Synechococcus elongatus PCC 6301: one gene and its partner. The protein of the gene in region 2 interacts with the protein of the main gene of each other region in a pairwise test. Links are inferred from orthologs where the notes say so. Each region holds a gene or a part of one and is shown on either strand. Other genes may lie near its edges.

The links. The genes of interacting proteins can lie anywhere in the genome.
Region 1: the proteins of mrdA (region 2) and SYC_RS03895 interact in binary tests that used the Escherichia coli proteins (3 or more experiments, as listed by UniProt). The link is inferred for Synechococcus elongatus PCC 6301 from one-to-one orthologs.

The regions. Positions count from the first base shown.
Region 1 is NC_006576.1:838,235-841,751, forward strand. Bases 188-3,155 are described here. They hold SYC_RS03895 (transglycosylase domain-containing protein), read right to left. Parts: upstream 2,705-3,155; coding sequence 671-2,704; downstream 188-670. Other genes in these bases: SYC_RS03890 (hypothetical protein), read right to left, coding at 188-560; SYC_RS13530 (hypothetical protein), read right to left, coding at 2,787-3,077. Outside these bases: more of SYC_RS03890, read right to left, coding at 1-187; hisG (ATP phosphoribosyltransferase), read left to right, coding at 3,390-3,517. UniProt on the Escherichia coli protein: Cell wall formation. Synthesis of cross-linked peptidoglycan from the lipid intermediates.
Region 2 is NC_006576.1:1,057,480-1,060,890, forward strand. The notes cover bases 410-3,271. They hold mrdA (penicillin-binding protein 2), read left to right. Parts: upstream 410-862; coding sequence 863-2,680; downstream 2,681-3,271. Other genes in these bases: SYC_RS05005 (hypothetical protein), read left to right, coding at 419-766; SYC_RS05015 (glycosyltransferase), read right to left, coding at 2,635-3,271. In the rest of the region: SYC_RS05000 (YheT family hydrolase), read left to right, coding at 1-380; more of SYC_RS05015, read right to left, coding at 3,272-3,411. UniProt on the Escherichia coli protein: Catalyzes cross-linking of the peptidoglycan cell wall. Responsible for the determination of the rod shape of the cell. Is probably required for lateral peptidoglycan synthesis and maintenance of the correct diameter during lateral and centripetal growth.

The DNA.
Region 1 (3,517 bases), 220 kb from region 2 along the record:
TCGCGATCGGGCCAGAACTGGACAGCGATGCCGCTATTAGGTCCATCGATGTAGAGCTTATGGGGCTTGTTATCGGTCAGCAAGGAATCGAAGCGATTGGGCTGCAGTACCGCTTGGCTGCCAACATTTGCCTGGAACCATTGCTGTTTAAGAAAGAAGAGCGGATCTTCAATGATCAGATCGTCTTCGAGGAAGCCATACCAGTCAAAGTCGTGCTGGCGATCGCGCAGGTAGGCTTGCGCTGCAAAGCCCAAGAACATGGGTTCACAGTCGACTGGGTGATGCTGATAAAGCGTCTTGGGAAGCGCAAGATGCTCGAGGACATGACAGTCCTGAGTGGTAAAAATTGCGATTTCAACCTGAACTGCTTTCTGTTGGTTGGCCGGTTGAAGTGTGCGATCGCGAATTTGGAGCAGTGCTTGTTGAGGGCCAAATTGACTATGCAACGCCGTAATCAAGCTGCTAAGAGCCGTCACACGCGGACTGGGATCGGCACCCAACGAACCATAGTTTCCGCCTGTCGGCTTCCAATAGTGTGGGACAACAAATAACAGCTTCATCGATCAACCGATGCGATTGTTTGACAGTACGGGACAGACCGCTCCTCAGTCTAGGGATTTGAGCTATCGCTCAGCGCTGAAGCATTGAGCTCGTTTGACTGCCAAGACGGTCAATCGCTGGTGGTCTTGGCGGTCGCAATAGGCTGGCAATAAAAGCTAGGGGGCCTGAGGCTGAGGTGCCGTAGGCTCCACGGGGAGGGGTGGTGCAGTGGGTTCAGGTGGAGGGGGCACCGGTGCCTGCGGTTCAACGGGTGCTGGGGGAGCGGGTTCTGCTTCGACGGCACTGGGTCCCGGCTCAAAAGATTCACCGGTGCCTCAGGGGGAGCATCTTCGTAGCGGGGTTCTTCCGCCGCCGGCTCACTGCTATATTCCGGTTCGGGATCGCGGGAACGGCTCGAGCCAGCATTGGAGGCTGGTGCGGCGGGCAGACTGCCAGCAAAACTGGGGGAGTCCGCCAACTCAATGCCAGCGCCGTAGTCATAGCGGCCGGGTCCACGATCGATCCCCCCTAGGTCACTGCCACTTGTGAACTGAGCTTTAAAGAGCGGTTTCCGTTGATCGGGGTTCGGCAGCGGCGGAAATTTTTCGGGGGGCAGGTCTTTAATGGCCTCGACCATAAAGCGATACCAAGCCACCGCAGCTGCACTACTCCCACTGCCAGTCGGGGCAAAGTTGTCGTAGCCCAGCCAAACCCCGGTCACCAACTGCGGGATGTAGCCAATAAACCAGAGGTCGCGAGCTTGTTCGGTCGTGCCCGTTTTCCCTGCCACTGCGCGATCGGGCAGGTAAGCAGCAGCCCCCGTTCCAGAGGTGACAACGCGCTCCAGCATGGATGTCACGATCGCAGCAGACCCAGGATCGAGGGCTTGCACTGGCTTGATCTGTTTGTCTTGGTAGAGGACTCGACCGCGATGATCGATGATTTCAGCGATCGGGTGGGGTGTCAGATATTTCCCCTGATTGGCCAGAGTGCCGTAAGCACTGGTGATCTCCAGCAGCGTGACGTCTGAGGCTCCTAATGCCAAGGGATAGTAGCGCGCCAAGTCCGCCCGAATTCCCATTTGGCGGGCCACCCGAATGACATTGTCAATGCCAACATCCCGCAGCACCTTGATCGCGACAATATTGACGGAATTAGTCAACGCTTGGGTCAGACTGATCGAGCCACTAAAGCTACGGCTAAAGTTTTGCGGTTTATAGCCCCCCAAATTGATCGCGGCATCCAAGTAGACCTGGGAGGGCGACATTCCTGAAGCGATCGCCGCCGCATAGACAAACATCTTGAAAGTGGAACCCGGCTGACGATAGGCCTGGGTCGCGCGGTTGAACTGGCTGCGATTGAAATCCACCCCGCCCACCATCGCCCGAATTGCCCCATCGCGAGGATCGATACTGACGAGAGCCCCCTGCAAACTGCCGTAGGTCGAGTTTTGGATAGCCTGGTCCGCCGCTTGTTGCCAGCGATAGTTCAAGGTCGTCTTGAGCGTCAGGCCGCCGTACTCCAAGACATCCGGCGCAACAAAGCGTGGCAGTTCCTGGCGAACGTAGTCGGTAAAGTAGGGCGCCAGACTTTGAGCATATTTCGGTGCTGCAGGCTTGAGCGCAAGGGGTTCGCGGCGAGCAGCTTCTGCCTCAGATGGGGTGATGAAGCCCACCTCTTGCATGCGGCTCAGCACACTATTACGCCGCTCTTGAGCCACTTCCAAGGAGACCAAAGGCGAGTAGGCTGTGGGCGCGGGGGGTAGCCCCGCCAGCGTTGCCATTTCTCCTAGGCTGAGGTCTTGGACTGGCTTGCTGAAGTAAGTCCAAGCAGCATCAGCAACCCCGTAGGCCCCTGCCCCGAGATAGACCAAATTGAGATACTGCTCAAGGATTTGGTCCTTGGTCAACTCTTGCTCTAGCTTTTGCGCCATCAGCGCTTCGTTGAGCTTGCGTTGCAGACTGCGCTCTTGGCTGAGAAAAACAATGCGGGCCAGCTGCTGGGTGATGGTACTAGCACCCTCCTGCACCTGACCGCTGAGCAGGTTTGTGACGCTGGCGCGGGCAATCCCGAACAGATCGATACCGCTATGTTCGTAGAAGCGCCGATCCTCAGCCGCGAGGAAAGCCTGACGTAGACGCAGGGGAATCTGCTTGAAGGGCACCTTGTCGCGCGTGGCCGGCCCAATTTTCTGCAGAACGGTATTGTCGGCCGAGAGAATGGTGATCGTGCCCGGTCGCGTGAAGCTAGACCTCTTTGGGATTAGGGAGCTGCTGAATCCATCGCCGCCGCGCGATTTCAGCCCCAGCGACACCAGCCGCCCCGATCGCCAGAATGAGCGCTACCCCTAACCAATGCTGTCGCCCCGATCGCGGTAGACGAGCCGCTCGGGCCTCTCGGCGGGCTCGCCGTCTTTCTGCTCGCGCTTGACGGGATCGAGAGGTAGAAGCCGGTTTGGCCTTCCAAAAAGGTAGCCCCTTGGGTGTTGCAGCAGCCGGCCGATCGCTCGTTGGGTCAGCAGCAGAAGACTTGGCCACAGGTGGTTGATTGCTAGAGCCAGACACCGCTCGATTGAAACTCCCGGAGATAGTGATGCCCTATGAGAGAGCGATCGTGCAGGGATCTTAGCCGCTATCCAAGCATTGAGCAGCAATGATCGTGTAGTTGTTTAGAGGCAAGTCCAGCAGTTGTTCCCACTATTGCGGCGATCGCAACCTGCCTGATCTTGATTATCTGGCAGCGCTGAGAACCACCCTCAAACACCCAGACGGTCATTAGAACCGCTTAGGGACAGACGGGGCTGAACAAGGCACTTTGATACGATCGAAGGACTTTTGCTGCCTGCCACCATGCTGACGATCGCCCTGCCCAAAGGTGCCCTACTCAAAGACAGCATTCGCTTGCTGCAATCCGCAGGGCTCGACTTCAGCGCCTTTTTGGAACCTGGAAATCGCCAGCTACAGATTCTCGATCGCCA
Region 2 (3,411 bases):
ACATTGCCAATCACCATCCGGGCAGCCTCGATCCAGCCGCGATCGCCCAAGTCACCACCATTCAGGACTTTGATAACTATTTGGTTGCTCCCCGTTTGGGCTTCCAGAGTAGCGTCGACTATTACCGTGCCAGCAGTCCGCTACCTTTTCTTGCCGATCTACACGTACCTGGACTGGTTCTCTACGCCGCAGACGATCCCTTCTTTCATCCTGCGATCGCCCCCGAACTCGCAGCGATCGCTCAGCGCAATCCAGTTCTAGAGATTGAAATCACGCGCCATGGCGGTCACGTGGGCTATTGGCAGGGCCGCGATCGTTGGTGGGCGATCGATCGATTCCAAGGCTGGTTGGAAGACTCCGGGACTTTACCTAAAGCCTGAGTAGACTGGCGATACGCCTGCTCATCTGCCACTCTCCTATGACCGTTTTGACGCTCCAACTGAGCAATGGCTCGCTGAGCTTGCCGCTCAATTTGGCGGCTGGCCTAGAGCTCAAGTCTGTTTTGCAGCAGCTCCTGCAGCAGCTCCGACAAGCCGCGACGCCGCTCAGTCCTGGTCAACGACCGACCCCACAGCCCAGCACTGATCATCGGTTGGAAGTCGGCGAAATTCATCTCGAAGTGTTCTGCAATCCCAATCTTTGGCCGAGTCCCTTTGCTGCCAAAGTCTTGCTGAGCCTACGACAAGGGGAGTTGCGGCTCAGTCTCGAAACCGAGCTAAGTCGTTTGATGGAAGATCTCGATCAGTATCTCGAGTCAATTCGCTAGGTTAGGGCGGTTTGCAGATTGCCTACACCCTGCAATCGCCGCCTTTGCGTAGACTGGTTGGACAATCCTGACTGTAGACCAGCGATCGCAATCGGTATGGCGAATCCCACATTTGGCAATCGCGACTCGGGCCGCAGTGTTGGCCGCTCCTATCAGTCGCTATGGCTGCTCTTGGGAATCACCACCGTCTTTTTTGGGGCTTTGGGTGGCCGCCTCGCCTACATGCAAATTCAGCAGGGCGAACGAAATCGCGAACTGGCCAACGAGAATCGCATCCACCTGTTGCCTCGCCTCCCTGAACGTGGACGTATCCTCGACCGCGAAGGGCGTGTATTAGCGAGTAGCCGCCACGTTTACTCACTCTATGTTTGGCCGCTGGCAATTAAAGACGACCGCTGGCCCGATACCCGACGCCGGCTAGCCGAGCTACTCAAAGTGCCGGAGTCTACGCTGCAAGCCCGCATCGATCGCCAGAAAGACAATGCCGCTTATCGAGTTCGCCTGGCCCAAAATCTGAGCCAACCCCAAGTTATTGCTTTTGAAGAAAATCGCCGTAACTTCATCGGCGTCGAAGTGGACTACGACAGCGTGCGCTACTACCCCAATGGGTCAATCGCAGCCCACGTTTTGGGGTACACCGGCGAGATTTCGGATGAGGAATTAAAACGGCGCGAGGAACAAGGATATCGACCTGGCGATGTCATTGGCCAAGCTGGACTCGAAGCCGCCTTTGAGAAGCAGTTGCGCGGTGAGTGGGGCGGTCAACAGGTAGAAGTGGATGCCCTCGGCAACGTCGTCCGCATTTTGGGCGACAAGCAAGCGCGAGCGGGCAAAGATGTCACCATCACACTGGATCTCGATCTGCAAAAAGCAGCAGAGGCTGCGATCGGCAACAGCATGGGGGCGATCGTGGCGATCGATCCTCGGGACGGCAGCATCTTGGCGATGGTCAGCCGTCCCACCTACGATCCCAACGTCTTTGCCACCGAAATCAGCCAGGCCGAATGGGATCGACTGCAGCAGCTGGAATTCCCCTTCGTCAATCGCGCTCTGCAGTCCTTTCCGCCAGCCAGTACGTTCAAGATTGTGACCACAGCAGCGGCCTTGGAATCGGGCAAATATTCCCCCGACGCCGTGCTGCAAACCTTCCCCTTCCTGCGGGTTGGCGGCATTCAGTTTTGGGACTGGAATAATGCGGGCTTTGGTCCCCTCGGCTTTGTAGGCGCAATGCGCTATAGCAGCGACACCTTCTTCTACCAAGTCGCTCAGCGGATTGGCGGCGACGCGATCGCAGCCATGTGCCGTCGGTTTGGCATGGGGCAGCGTACAGGGGTAGAGCTTGCCGCGGAGGAAGGGCGGGGTCTTGTGCCCGACAAAGCTTGGAAACTGAAGAACCTGAATGAGGAATGGACCGTCGGCGACTCGATCAATATGTCCATTGGTCAAGGCTTCTTACTGCAAACGCCACTGCAAGTCGCGGTGATGTTTGCGATTCCAGCCAATAACGGCTTCCGGGTAAAACCGCACTTCCTCAAGGACGATCGCGACAGCAAAGAATGGCGCGAGGATCTGAAACTGAAGCCATCCACGATGAAAGTCATCCGGGACGGGCTAGTCTCAGTCGTCGCGGATGGAACTGGAGCTGCCCTGCGAGTGCCCTCACTGCCGCCCAACGCAGGCAAAACTGGAACAGCGGAGGATCCGCCCCGGCGATCGCACACTTGGTATGGCGGCTATGCACCGATTGAGAAACCTGAGATCGTCGTCGTTTCCTTCAACGAAAACTCAGGCGGCGGCGGTGGCAGTACAGCGGCTCCAAAAGTCCGTCAAGTGATGGAAGCCTACTTCCGCAAGAAGGCGCTTCGAGCTCAGGCCGCTAAGGGTAAGCAACCATCTGCCAACACCTCGCAGTAGTAGTCCTGGAGTTGGCGCGTGGCTGCGTTCCAGCTCCAGCGTTCGGCTTCTTGACGAGCCGCTTGGCGTAGAATCTCGCGCTCTGCAGGGTTAGCCAACAAGCGCTGAATCGCAGCGATCGCCCCTTGTTCATCCTCAGGATCGAACAGGAAACCATTAATGCCGTCGCTGACAATATCGGGAATGCCACCGGAATTGGCCGCCACGACCGGACAACCCGCTGCCATGGCTTCCAGCAAGACTAGACCGAGGGTTTCGGTCCGGGAGGGAAAGACAAAAGCGTCAGCAGAAGCGTAGGCCGCCCCTAGCTGTTCCCCATGCAGATAGCCAATGAACTGCGTCTGGGTGCCAGCAAACAATTGCTCTAGTTCGGCCCGATGCGGGCCATCGCCGACCAAGGCCAAGCAAGCCTCAGGATTGGCATCCAAAATGGGTCGCAGGCGATCGATTTGCTTCTCGGCTGAGAGGCGTCCGACGTAGAGCAACAAGGGCGCAGTGGGCTTACCGCCACTGAGGCGATCGCGCATCGCAGCAGTAGCCAAGTCTGGCCGAAAGGTCTCGGTATCCACTCCTCGCTGCCAGAGGCAACAGTGCTCAATGCCGTGATCTGTCAGCTCCTGCACCATCGCGGTTGAAGTACAGAGGTTGATCGCTGCTTGGTTATGCGCCAGCTTCAGCAATTCCCAGAGCACCCCCTCCAAGACCCCCAGCCCGTAATGCTCAAGGTATTT